DNA from 2 places in the Cytobacillus sp. FSL R5-0569 genome. Region 2 is predicted to be linked to the other one. Evidence: a T-box and tRNA genes for the amino acid it is inferred to sense, from the RefSeq annotation. Region 2 holds a T-box; the other holds one or more tRNA genes.
What was found. The T-box of region 2 lies ahead of leuS (leucine--tRNA ligase). A T-box ahead of a tRNA ligase gene usually reads a tRNA of that ligase, here a tRNA-Leu.
Positions count from the first base shown of each region.

Region 1: it encodes a tRNA-Leu, which carries the amino acid that the T-box ahead of leuS (leucine--tRNA ligase) is inferred to sense. The anticodon was not compared.

Region 1 is NZ_JBBOWW010000001.1:3,911,755-3,918,511, forward strand. Features, by position in the region: gene MKX78_RS19905 (DUF4931 domain-containing protein) at 92-856, opposite strand; gene MKX78_RS19910 (FixH family protein) at 1,053-1,808, opposite strand; tRNA gene MKX78_RS19915 (tRNA-Arg) at 2,112-2,185, opposite strand; tRNA gene MKX78_RS19920 (tRNA-Asn) at 2,201-2,275, opposite strand; tRNA gene MKX78_RS19925 (tRNA-Ile) at 2,286-2,362, opposite strand; tRNA gene MKX78_RS19930 (tRNA-Gly) at 2,370-2,440, opposite strand; tRNA gene MKX78_RS19935 (tRNA-Leu) at 2,458-2,539, opposite strand; tRNA gene MKX78_RS19940 (tRNA-Cys) at 2,544-2,614, opposite strand; tRNA gene MKX78_RS19945 (tRNA-Gln) at 2,619-2,690, opposite strand; tRNA gene MKX78_RS19950 (tRNA-His) at 2,707-2,782, opposite strand; tRNA gene MKX78_RS19955 (tRNA-Trp) at 2,789-2,862, opposite strand; tRNA gene MKX78_RS19960 (tRNA-Tyr) at 2,866-2,949, opposite strand; tRNA gene MKX78_RS19965 (tRNA-Phe) at 2,963-3,038, opposite strand; tRNA gene MKX78_RS19970 (tRNA-Asp) at 3,058-3,134, opposite strand; tRNA gene MKX78_RS19975 (tRNA-Met) at 3,138-3,211, opposite strand; tRNA gene MKX78_RS19980 (tRNA-Ser) at 3,226-3,318, opposite strand; tRNA gene MKX78_RS19985 (tRNA-Met) at 3,335-3,408, opposite strand; tRNA gene MKX78_RS19990 (tRNA-Ala) at 3,435-3,510, opposite strand; tRNA gene MKX78_RS19995 (tRNA-Pro) at 3,524-3,600, opposite strand; tRNA gene MKX78_RS20000 (tRNA-Arg) at 3,609-3,682, opposite strand; tRNA gene MKX78_RS20005 (tRNA-Gly) at 3,686-3,760, opposite strand; tRNA gene MKX78_RS20010 (tRNA-Leu) at 3,784-3,865, opposite strand; tRNA gene MKX78_RS20015 (tRNA-Lys) at 3,875-3,950, opposite strand; tRNA gene MKX78_RS20020 (tRNA-Thr) at 3,965-4,040, opposite strand; tRNA gene MKX78_RS20025 (tRNA-Val) at 4,056-4,131, opposite strand; tRNA gene MKX78_RS20030 (tRNA-Glu) at 4,136-4,210, opposite strand; rRNA gene rrf (5S ribosomal RNA) at 4,241-4,357, opposite strand; rRNA gene MKX78_RS20040 (23S ribosomal RNA) at 4,628-6,757, opposite strand, start outside.
Region 2 is NZ_JBBOWW010000001.1:3,632,664-3,639,420, reverse strand. Features, by position in the region: gene MKX78_RS18330 (MDR family MFS transporter) at 1-960, shown strand, start outside; gene MKX78_RS18325 (hypothetical protein) at 1,009-1,362, opposite strand; T-box leader at 1,548-1,778, shown strand; gene leuS (leucine--tRNA ligase) at 1,836-4,250, shown strand; gene MKX78_RS18315 (rhodanese-like domain-containing protein) at 4,376-4,681, shown strand; gene MKX78_RS18310 (hypothetical protein) at 4,918-5,274, opposite strand; gene MKX78_RS18305 (hypothetical protein) at 5,509-5,694, opposite strand; gene MKX78_RS18300 (hypothetical protein) at 5,800-6,237, shown strand; gene MKX78_RS18295 (ABC transporter ATP-binding protein) at 6,325-6,757, shown strand, end outside.

The DNA.
Region 1 (6,757 bases), 280 kb from region 2:
TAATCTGTGTACAATACTTCATTATATTTTTTTTAGATGAAAATCACAACAGCTACGTATATTTCTTTTTTGTAACAAAGAAAAATGCATATTATAATTGTACATATTTACTTTGAATATCCTTTACCATCCACATGATGTTATTAGGTACTTGTGGCAAGAAATATCCGATAAAAAGAGGGCTTGTTACATATCGAGGGACGATTTTTGCATATATTTCATTCTCGAAATGATAAAAAAATAGATTATAGCTGTTACATGTAAAAGGAAAATCCCTCAGAATATATTTGGTTGCCATTTGAATATATTTAGCAAACGCTGCAATATCCTTTTTCTGTCCTAATTTAACATTAAATTCATAAAAACCAATACGAGGTTTATTCGATAAAGAAAATTCAGTATCACCATGTTGATCAATCAATTCTCCTACAAAATCGTCAGCCTGCACCTTATTTTGATACACGACATCATATAAACCAACAATTTGCATATGAGGATGAGCAATGCTTCCACCTGAATGAGGACCATGATTCTTGAAAAAAATCACAGATTTATATTTATCACTTTTCTCCATACTTAACCAATTGTCTAAACCAAATGTAATCAATCTGACTAAATGGTTGTCATCATACTGTGAAAGTTCCGTGTCACACTGATCTGTCTCGATTAAGACCGTTTGATGAGCATTTTCTAATACGGGATATTTATTCTCCAACCAAATGATCGGACCATCCTCCGCTATAATCTTCGTCAATTGTTCTCTCTGACAGAACGGACACACTTGTTCTTTATTCCTTATACTATTAGGTTTCTGTTTACCAATGCTTGTATTAAAAAATAAATGAGTATTTTTCATTTGTTATTCTCTCCTGATTTCAATTACTTACTTCTATTATAAAGGGCTTCTTCTTTATAGTGTGAAAGTTTGATTATGATTAGTATAAAATTCATCAATATTAAAGGCAACTTCACTTGCGTAACATGAAAACAAAAGTACATTATTAAATAAGATAAAAAAGATATTTGCATATGCAAATATCTTTCTTCTACTGTTAATTTACTATGACCTCAAATTCACTATGTTCATGTAATCCTTCATCATTTTCTACATGAACGACAATCTTGTATGTTCCATTATCAGTAAATGCATGTGCTGCTGTATACATCCCACTAGTTTCCTCTACTGCATCTACCCATGCCACCTGATGATCATCAATTGACTGAACGATTTCTAACCTCACATTTGCCTCTTCAAGTCCTTGTTCTTCTTTAGTAATATGAATATCAAATGGAGTTTCCTCATTCGTCTTAATATCAGCAGTAGGACTTATATGTATCGCTACATTTCCATCATGCTCATGTGCGCTGTGGCCTTGATTTTCTTCTTCGTTATCTATTTCAGCACTGCCTACCGCCACTTTAACTTTAGGCATAGTGTGCATACTTCTTGCGGTGACATGTGACTGAATATGATAGATAGCATCTTTTTCAAATGTATAGGATGCAACGTACTTGCCATCATTCTCGTGTTCTGCTTCTATTAATTCACCATTATCCTTTTTCCCATCTTCCCACAATTCAAATTTTACTTCATCTGCATCTTCCACAGACTCGTCTCCCTGAGTAACAGTAACTTCCAAGCGTACTTCTTCGTTCCTTTTAATCTGACTTGGTATCGAGATACTGGCATCGATTGCAGCAGGAACTGATCCTTCCCCACCACTAGAGTTTGCATCATTCTCTGCATTTCCACAAGCAGCAAGAAAAATAATCATAATTACAGAAAAGGTTGATATCCACTTCTTCATAAAAAGCCCCTCTTTCTTAAACATCTAATCTTTCTCATCTATATTACTAATAATATGTGTTAGAAAAGTGAAATAATTTGTTAATGAGAGAAATATGTAAAATAAAGAAAATATAGGTATAAAAAAAGATTTATTTGGAGAAACTTCTATTACAAGTGTAAATCCCCCTTTTTAGCTTCCATTCATGGAAGCTTTTTTTTTGTACTTATCTACAAAGCTTTCAACTAGATGCCTAGAAGCTTAATTTAAAATTAATCATACAAAAAAAGCTCATAAACCTTATAGAAGATTTAAGAGCTTTGACGCGCCTTAGAGGATTCGAACCTCTGACCCACAGCTTAGAAGGCTGTTGCTCTATCCAGCTGAGCTAAAGGCGCAAACTAAAATATGTATGGCTCCGCAGGTAGGATTCGAACCTACGACCGTTCGGTTAACAGCCGAATGCTCTACCACTGAGCTACTGCGGAATAATATAAATGGTGGGCCTAAATGGACTCGAACCATCGACCTCACGCTTATCAGGCGTGCGCTCTAACCAGCTGAGCTATAGGCCCCTATTTAAGCGGGTGAAGGGAATCGAACCCTCATCATCAGCTTGGAAGGCTGAGGTTTTACCACTAAACTACACCCGCATTTAAGAACTTCAACATACCGGTGGTCGGGGTCGAACCGACACTCCCGAAGGAACACGATTTTGAGTCGTGCGCGTCTGCCAATTCCGCCACACCGGCATAAAGGCAACACCCGGATTTGAACCGGGGATAAAGGTTTTGCAGACCTCTGCCTTACCACTTGGCTATGCTGCCATAACTGGGCTAGTAGGGTTCGAACCTACGAATGACGGAATCAAAATCCGTTGCCTTACCACTTGGCTATAGCCCAATAAAATGTTTAAAAATGGGGCGGCTGATGGGAATCGAACCCACGAATGTCGGAACCACAATCCGATGCGTTAACCACTTCGCCACAACCGCCATAATTGGCAGGGGTAGTAGGAATCGAACCCACATCAAAGGTTTTGGAGACCTTCGTTTTACCATTAAACTATACCCCTAGATGGTGGAGGGGGGCAGATTCGAACTGCCGAACCCGAAGGAGCGGATTTACAGTCCGCCGCGTTTAGCCACTTCGCTACCCCTCCAAAAAAGACTAAATGGTGGCTCAGGACGGAATCGAACCGCCGACACAAGGATTTTCAGTCCTTTGCTCTACCGACTGAGCTACTGAGCCAAAATAATAAATATGTAAATGGCGGTCCGGACGGGACTCGAACCCGCGACCTCCTGCGTGACAGGCAGGCATTCTAACCAACTGAACTACCGGACCAGATTGCGGGGGCAGGATTTGAACCTGCGACCTTCGGGTTATGAGCCCGACGAGCTACCGGACTGCTCCACCCCGCGATAATAAATATTAATGGCGGAGGAAGAGGGATTCGAACCCCCGCGGGCTTTAACACCCCTGTCGGTTTTCAAGACCGATCCCTTCAGCCAGACTTGGGTATTCCTCCATTAATAAAAAAGCAATAGCGGCGGAGGGGATCGAACCCCCGACCTCACGGGTATGAACCGTACGCTCTAGCCAGCTGAGCTACACCGCCATAAAATATATTGTTAAAAATTAAATTGGTGGAGCCTAGCGGGATCGAACCGCTGACCTCCTGCGTGCAAAGCAGGCGCTCTCCCAGCTGAGCTAAGGCCCCTAAAAAGTATTCGTGGTCGGGAAGACAGGATTCGAACCTGCGACCCCTTGGTCCCAAACCAAGTGCTCTACCAAGCTGAGCTACTTCCCGAAATAAAACGCGCCCGAGAGGAGTCGAACCCCTAACCTTTTGATCCGTAGTCAAACGCTCTATCCAATTGAGCTACGGGCGCATATGGAGCGGAAGACGGGATTCGAACCCGCGACCCTCACCTTGGCAAGGTGATGTTCTACCACTGAACTACTTCCGCAAATATCCATTATAAAATACTAATGCGGGTGAAGGGAGTCGAACCCCCACGCCTTGCGGCGCCAGATCCTAAGTCTGGTGCGTCTGCCAATTCCGCCACACCCGCAAATATAAATGGTGAGCCATGAAGGACTCGAACCTTCGACCCTCTGATTAAAAGTCAGATGCTCTACCAACTGAGCTAATGGCTCGTACAAAGGACGAGTGGTGCCGGCCAGAGGACTTGAACCCCCAACCTACTGATTACAAGTCAGTTGCTCTACCAATTGAGCTAGGCCGGCAAATAAACACAAAAATGGTGGAGGATGACGGGATCGAACCGCCGACCCTCTGCTTGTAAGGCAGATGCTCTCCCAGCTGAGCTAATCCTCCAAAATGGTGACCCCTACGGGATTCGAACCCGTGTTACCGCCGTGAAGGGGCGGTGTCTTAACCGCTTGACCAAGGGGCCAAAAAATAACCCCAAAAATTGGGGTAGTTTGCCCGGCAGCGTCCTACTCTCACAAGGGGACAGCCCCTAACTACCATCGGCGCTGAGAAGCTTAACTTCCGTGTTCGGTATGGGAACGGGTGTGACCTTCTCGCTATCGCCACCGGACTATGAAATTGTAAGGGAATCGTTCCCTCAAAACTAGGTAATGTTGAAGAAGATATTTATGAGTAATCGCCTATGCGTTGCTGATGCGACTACTTACGTAGTGCTGTCTAGCTGCGGCGGCTTGGAGCCGCCCGCATTTCGTATTGTCCAGCTACAGCGCCTAGGTGCTCGAGGTCATAAGTCAAATTTGTCATGAGGTTAAAGAACAACCTCCTGTCAAATCTGTCTTATGCTTGTCGCACCTGTGCAAGGCGCTTTCGCTTTTCGTTTTTGGTTAAGTCCTCGATCGATTAGTATTAGTCAGCTACATGTGTCGCCACACTTCCACCTCTAACCTATCAACCTGATCATCTTTCAGGGATCTTACTAGCTTGCGCTATGGGAAATCTCATCTCGAGGGGGGCTTCATGCTTAGATGCTTTCAGCACTTATCCCTTCCGCACATAGCTACCCAGCGATGCCTTTGGCAAGACAACTGGTACACCAGCGGTGCGTCCATCCCGGTCCTCTCGTACTAAGGACAGCTCCTCTCAAATTTCCTGCGCCCACGACGGATAGGGACCGAACTGTCTCACGACGTTCTGAACCCAGCTCGCGTACCGCTTTAATGGGCGAACAGCCCAACCCTTGGGACCGACTACAGCCCCAGGATGCGATGAGCCGACATCGAGGTGCCAAACCTCCCCGTCGATGTGGACTCTTGGGGGAGATAAGCCTGTTATCCCCGGGGTAGCTTTTATCCGTTGAGCGATGGCCCTTCCATGCGGAACCACCGGATCACTAAGCCCGACTTTCGTCCCTGCTCGACTTGTAGGTCTCGCAGTCAAGCTCCCTTGTGCCTTTACACTCTACGAATGATTTCCAACCATTCTGAGGGAACCTTTGGGCGCCTCCGTTACTCTTTAGGAGGCGACCGCCCCAGTCAAACTGCCCACCTGACACTGTCTCCCATCCCGATAAGGGATGTGGGTTAGAATTTCAATACAGCCAGGGTAGTATCCCACCGACGCCTCCACCGAAGCTAGCGCTCCGGCTTCTAAGGCTCCTACCTATCCTGTACAAGCTGTACCAAAATTCAATATCAGGCTACAGTAAAGCTCCACGGGGTCTTTCCGTCCTGTCGCGGGTAACCTGCATCTTCACAGGTACTATAATTTCACCGAGTCTCTCGTTGAGACAGTGCCCAGATCGTTACGCCTTTCGTGCGGGTCGGAACTTACCCGACAAGGAATTTCGCTACCTTAGGACCGTTATAGTTACGGCCGCCGTTTACTGGGGCTTCGATTCAAAGCTTCGCGTGAGCTAACCTCTCCTCTTAACCTTCCAGCACCGGGCAGGCGTCAGCCCCTATACTTCGCCTTGCGGCTTCGCAGAGACCTGTGTTTTTGCTAAACAGTCGCCTGGGCCTATTCACTGCGGCTCATCAAGGCTTTAACACCCTAATGAGCACCCCTTCTCCCGAAGTTACGGGGTCATTTTGCCGAGTTCCTTAACGAGAGTTCTCTCGCTCACCTTAGGATTCTCTCCTCGCCTACCTGTGTCGGTTTGCGGTACGGGCACCTTATTCCTCGCTAGAGGCTTTTCTTGGCAGTGTGGAATCAAGAACTTCGGTACTAAATTTCCCTCGCTATCACAGCTCAAGGTATGTGACCATGGGATTTGCCTCATGGTCCCTCTAACTGCTTAGACGCACATCCAATAGTGCGCTTACCCTATCCTCCTGCGTCCCCCCATCACTCAAACAGAATACGGTGGTACAGGAATATCAACCTGTTGTCCATCGCCTACGCTTTTCAGCCTCGGCTTAGGTCCCGACTAACCCTGAGCGGACGAGCCTTCCTCAGGAAACCTTAGGCATTCGGTGGATGGGATTCTCACCCATCTTTCGCTACTCATACCGGCATTCTCACTTCTAAGCGCTCCACCAGTCCTTACGGTCTAGCTTCAACGCCCTTAGAACGCTCTCCTACCACTGAACATCAACGATGTTCAATCCACAGCTTCGGTGATACGTTTAGCCCCGGTACATTTTCGGCGCGGAGTCACTCGACCAGTGAGCTATTACGCACTCTTTAAATGGTGGCTGCTTCTAAGCCAACATCCTGGTTGTCTAAGCAACTCCACATCCTTTTCCACTTAACGTATACTTTGGGACCTTAGCTGGTGGTCTGGGCTGTTTCCCTCTTGACTACGGATCTTATCACTCGCAGTCTGACTCCCATGGATAAATCTTTGGCATTCGGAGTTTGTCTGAATTCGGTAACCCGATGAGGGCCCCTAGTCCAAACAGTGCTCTACCTCCAAGATTCTTACGCATGAGGCTAGCCCTAAAGCTATTTCGGAGAGAACCAGCTATCTCCAAGTTCGATTGGAATTTCTCCGCTACCCACACCTCATCCC
Region 2 (6,757 bases):
ATAGTCATTTCGTTATCTTCACTCATTATTATGGTCTTTAAACATGGATGGCCGGAATACATTGTATTATTGACGATTTTAGGTTTTGGCTCAGGGATCGTGTTTCCTTCTATGTATGCATTGGCAGGAAGTGTATGGAAAGAGGGCGGCAGAAAAGCGTTTAATGCGATGTATGTAGCGACAAATCTAGGTGTAGCATTAGGTGCAGCAATGGCAGGGTATATAGCTTCATTTTCTTTCAATTATATCTTTATCGCTAATTGTCTAATGTATATCCTGTTTTTCTTGATAGCTATTACTAGCTATCGAAAAATGGAAGTAAAGTCTGTTAGTCAACCAAATGAAATAAAAACAGCACAAAAATTTCGCGGTAATCCTAAATTAAACGCTTTATTCGTTTTATTAATCGGTTATCTATTATGTTGTATTGGCTATGTGCAATGGCAATCGACTATCTCAGCATATACTCAACAAATTGGGATTTCTTTAAAACAATACAGTATGCTATGGACAATAAATGGCGCCATGATTGTACTTGCGCAACCATTAATTAGTCTTCTAGTTAAAAGAATAAAATCATTAAAAGTACAAATTATTATTGGTATTTTTATTTTTGCTATTTCTTTTGCTGTTGTAGGAAATGCAGTTGCCTTTTCCGGCTTTGTCACAGCAATGATTATTTTAACCATTGGGGAAATGCTCGTATGGCCAGCGGTACCTACAATTGCTAATGACTTAGCACCTAAAGGTAAAGAAGGGTTCTATCAAGGGATTGTTAACAGTGTCTCTACAGGAGGAAGAATGATTGGGCCATTACTTGGGGGCGTACTCGTGGATGTATACGGTGTGAAGATGCTTTTCGGTATATTAATGGCATTACTGCTCATCTCCGTATATACAACAGTTGTTTATGATAAGAAGCTTAAAAAGAAAAAAGTTTTGCCAGCTATACCTTCATAAAAAGCGAGCCCCATAGATAAAAAATCCAGGGGCTCTCTACTTAACCATTCAGATAATATCCTGGTAATGATGTGATTGAACTTCATCTAGAAAAATGACTTTATGAAAGAAACTTTTCAAGATCAACCAACGAGCGGGATAGGCCTCGATAAAACTTTCAATGACTTTTTCGGAGTAGAGTATCAGGCAATCTAACTTCGGTTTGGTTTGTTTTAAATCATAATATAAGGCATGTGGAATGGTGTAGTAATCATGTAATTGATAAGGATTTAATTTAATGGTTTTCATTTGGTTATTTTCAATGAACGTCTGGATGGATTGCTTCTGAACTTCAAGGCTTTCATCTAGCGTTTTATAATCATTCATAATCCACTTTTCATTAATAAAAGCGATACCTTTCATAATATGAAATCACCTTTCCTTATTTTTTACTATAGTTATGGGCAAAATAAGGAAGAGTAATACATGGATTAAAAAATTGACACGTTTTCATTTTTCTTGAATAGCTTATACTTATCTATAGTAACTTGTGAAAGCCTACTTGCATCAACCATTGAAATTGATTACAATGTCAATATGAATATTTTATAACTGCAATGATGAGGAATAGTAATGCTAGGAAGCCTGATATTAGAGAGCTAGCGGTTGGTGTAAGCTAGTCAGCTCCTTTCATGAACTCACCTACTGAGCAGCAAGTGTGAAAATGACAGTAATGCTTGCCGTACTCCGCGTTAAGGATGAATGAAGTGAACAGTTAACCGTAAACTGTTAATGTGGGTGGTACCGCGGGAGATATACATAATCCTCTCGTCCCTTTTTGAGGGATGAGGGGTTTTTTTATACTTAAAAACGTAGCATTTTTAGGAGGAAAGAAGATGAGCTTTAATCATCAGCAAATTGAAGGTAAGTGGCAACACTATTGGGAAGAACAAAAAACATTTAAAACGGGTGAAGAAAAAGGGAAGAGAAAGTTCTATGCGTTAGATATGTTTCCTTATCCGTCTGGTGTAGGTTTACACGTAGGACACCCTGAAGGATATACAGCAACAGATATTCTTGCCCGTATGAAAAGAATGCAAGGGTATAATGTTCTTCACCCAATGGGATGGGATGCATTTGGTTTACCTGCTGAACAATATGCCCTTGATACAGGGAATGACCCAGCTGAATTTACCGAGAAAAACATTAATACATTCCGCCGTCAAATTAAATCATTAGGATTTTCTTATGACTGGGATCGTGAAATTAACACAACAGATCCGGAATATTATAAATGGACGCAATGGATTTTCTTAAAGCTTTATGAAAAAGGTCTTGCTTATATCGATGAAGTAGCAGTGAACTGGTGTCCTGCACTTGGAACTGTGCTAGCTAATGAAGAGGTAATTGATGGGAAAAGTGAACGTGGAGGCCATCCTGTTGAAAGAAGACCGATGCGCCAATGGATGTTAAAAATAACAGCTTATGCTGACCGTTTACTAGAAGATCTTGATTTACTTGATTGGCCAGAAAGCTTGAAGGATATGCAGCGCAACTGGATTGGTCGTTCTGAAGGTGCTGAAGTGACTTTCCATATCGAAGGTGACAAAGGTACGTTTGAAGTGTTTACGACACGCCCAGACACATTATTTGGTGCGACATATGCTGTCCTTGCCCCAGAGCATAAACTAGTTGATGTAATTACAACAGAAGAGCAACGTAATGCAGTTGAGACTTATATTGAAAAAGTTAAAACAAAGAGTGATTTAGAAAGAACAGATTTAGCCAAAGAAAAAACAGGTGTATTCACAGGTGCTTATGCAATTAACCCTGCTAACGGTGAAAAAATGCCAATCTGGATTGCTGATTATGTGCTTGCTTCATATGGTACAGGTGCCATTATGGCTGTTCCAGCTCATGACGAGCGTGATTATGATTTCGCGAAAGAATTTAACTTGACTATTAAAGAAGTCGTAGCTGGTGGAGATATTTCTAAAGAAGCTTATGCGGGTGAAGGAGAACATATTAATTCTGATTTCTTAAATGGCTTAGGTAAAGAAGAAGCAATTACAAAAATGATCGCTTGGCTAGAAGAGAAAGAGATTGGGACGAAAAAAGTGACGTATCGCTTACGTGATTGGTTATTTAGTCGTCAAAGATATTGGGGTGAACCGATTCCTGTTATTCATTGGGAAGATGGTACAATGACGGGAGTTCCTTACGAAGAGTTACCGTTAATTTTACCAACAACAACGGAGATTAAGCCATCTGGTACAGGTGAATCACCGTTAGCTAATATTGAAGAGTGGGTTAATGTTATTGACCCTGAAACAGGTAAAAAAGGTCGCCGTGAAACCAACACGATGCCACAATGGGCAGGTAGCTGCTGGTACTATTTACGTTATATTGATCCGAAAAACAGTGAGGCATTAGCTGATGCCGAAAAATTAAAAGAGTGGTTACCGGTTGATATTTATATTGGTGGCGCTGAACATGCGGTTCTTCACTTATTATATGCTCGTTTCTGGCATAAAGTATTATACGATATAGGTGTAGTTGATACGAAAGAACCATTCCAAAAATTATTTAACCAAGGCATGATTCTTGGGGAAAATAATGAAAAAATGAGTAAGTCAAAAGGGAATGTTGTTAATCCTGATGCCGTTGTAGAAAGCCATGGAGCGGATACGCTTCGTTTATATGAAATGTTTATGGGACCACTTGATGCCTCAATTGCCTGGTCTACAAATGGATTAGATGGCTCTAGACGATTCTTAGACCGTATTTGGCGTTTAATTGCTGAAGAAGATCATACATTAAGCAACAAAGTGCAGGATGTAGAAGTGTCTCAACTGGAAAAAGTGTATCATCAGACAGTCAAAAAAGTAACAGAGGACTTTGAAGGTTTGCGCTTCAATACAGCAATTTCACAAATGATGGTTTTCGTCAATGAAGCCTACAAAGCTGATATTCTTCCAAAGGCTTATGCAGAAGGGTTCGTAAAAATGTTGGCTCCAATTGCTCCACATATTGCTGAAGAACTATGGGAGATACTTGGTCACACAGGAACCATTTCTTATGAAGCTTGGCCAGCATATGACGAAGCGAAAATGACAGATGATGAAGTGGAGATCGTTATCCAAATCAATGGTAAAGTGAAGGCTAAATTAATGGTACCCGTTGATGCACAAAAGGATGTGCTAGAACAAATTGCCATGGAAGATGATAAAATCAAAGAACAAATTGATGGCAAAACAGTAAGAAAAGTAATTGCTGTTCCTGGGAAGCTAGTGAATATTGTCGCTAATTAAGATTATTTAGGAAAAGAGGTAGCTTAATGAAAAGAGCTATCCTTTCCCTATGAGACTGTAATATTCGCATTTCGATCAACACTTCTTTAGAATAAAGATAATGATAATGGAAAGGGTGGTTGATGATGACTGAAATGAAAGAAATCACAACAGAAGAATTACTGAAAAAGATAGAAGCTGGAGAACAGCTTGAACTTGTAGATGTAAGGGAAGATGACGAAGTAGCTCAAGGAATTATTCCTGGTGCGAAGCATATTAGAATGGGCACAATTCCTGAAAACCTAGATAAGTTTGATAAAGACAAAGAGTATATTATGATTTGCCGTTCAGGGAATCGTAGTGGACAAGTTTGTCGTTTTATGCAAGAACAAGGCTATCAAGTGACCAATATGGTCGGGGGTATGCTTGAGTGGGAAGGCGAAACAAAATAATTGGTACTTATGAAGAAGACCTCTTTTTAGGAGGTCTTCTTTTTTTTGTTATCGTATAACCATTAGTATGTAAGAATCACGAGTTGTTTACATAACTTTCAGTTTGCTTTTACAATATGCCAAATTTGTCATGAAATGTGTTGATCAATTGAATATTATCTAACACGGTGGGTTTCTCAGAGTTGTGTGGGCATTTTTGTTTAGCTCTCACCAAATTTTTTGAGCTGAGCTTGTTTTCAGGCTTTAGTAATGATCATTAGATGATTGATTTTCTCAGCAACTTCTCTTGTATTTGTGATTGGTAAGAAATGATAGCCATTATTAATGTGGTGGACTTCTGTTTTAGGGTGCTCTTTTATAAAGGCTGTCAGTTTGGTCTTACTAATTTCATCGAGGTTTAAATCAGCTATTAATAATTGCAAGGGAATATCACATTTACTTAAATAATAGGATGAATCCGTATGGATTTGTTGTATGAGACGATTTACGGCCTTTTCATCACTATGATGCCTATACTCATCCCCTGTTAGGATAAAATTGTTCTTCAAATAAGAAAATAGCACTTCACTTGTTTCGTACGTTAACCTGCTCATTTGTTGGCAATGTTCTTTTATCGCAGGGATAAAATCATCCTTATGGATGATGGGATGCTGAATGTCTTCGCTGGGCCTTTCATTTATTGGATAGTAACCGCCATCTAATAAGGTAAGACTTAATACCTCCTTTGGATATGTACCGTAATATTTTTGAATAATCCATGCACCAATAGAGTTCCCGATAAAATGGGCTTCACTTATTTCCAGTTGATTTAATACTTGATGAATGCCTTATAGATAATTAGTAAGAGACATATCAACTTCACCGTTGTGTCCAGGCAAATCAAATGAAATGATACGATGGCCACTTAACACACTGCCAAGAGAGGAGAAAATTTCCTTTCTTTCACCAAGAGGTGGAAGAGCGATTATCGCTTCCTTGCTTACGCTTGTGCCACCATAAATTGCGTATTGCATATTTACACCACCTGTTAACAATTTACTCTATTATAGGTATAATATTATAAAAATTCAATTTATTTACTTCAGACGATCGTTCAAATGGATGCGAAAGGAGAAAGAATGAGTAAAAAAATCATTCCTTTTTTATCGGTAATTGTTCTATTATTTTTGTCCATGGGTGTATATCAATTTTATCTTTCTCAGAAAAAGCTGGAGTTTAATGAGATCGTACTGATATCGGAGGAAAATCTACAGTCCATCATTATAGCAACTAGTGAAACAACAGAAACTGTATCTTTAAATAAGGACGATTATGATAAGCAACTAAAAGAAATTCGCTCACTTTTGGCAGATATTGAATTAAAAAGATATCATCGCACAGCATCTAAAGAACTGTATAGAATTGGTTTTGTAACGAAAACAGCTGGAAAAAGTGTTAGCGTATATGATGAAGCAATCGCCATTCACTACAAAAACAAAAAACCTACTTTTTATAGAGTCCTAAATAAAGAACCACTCACACAAATCATCGATATCCTATTATCAGAAAATAAATAAAAGAGTTTTAAAAACCCTCCAATATACCACCACCCTTCATTTCTTTTGCTATGATGTGAATCTATTCTTAGAAAAGGGAGTGAGTTGATGGTTCTGAAGGTAAAAGAATTGTCCGTTAGTTATGGAGAGAAAACGGTAGTTGATAAGATTAGTTTCTCCCTTCAAAAAGGAGAGGTACTCGGAATACTAGGAGAAAATGGCGCAGGAAAGACATCGTTGATAGAAGCTGTGCTAGGAATTAGGCCTGCTGTTTATAAGGAAGTCGCTATATTAGGACAATCTCCAATTCATAATAGAAAGCAAGTTTTTGAGAAAGTGGGTGTGCAATTTCAGGAATCGCATTTTCCAGATAAAATGACCGTTTCTGAAGCATGTCAGCAATGGAGTGTGTTATACAAGGCAACCGCGCCATATCAATTTTTATTGACCAAATTTGGCCTACAAGATAAGGAGAAATCATTAGTTAAATCATTGTCAGGCGGTGAAAAGCAAAGATTAGCGGTGTTATTAGCATTGTTAC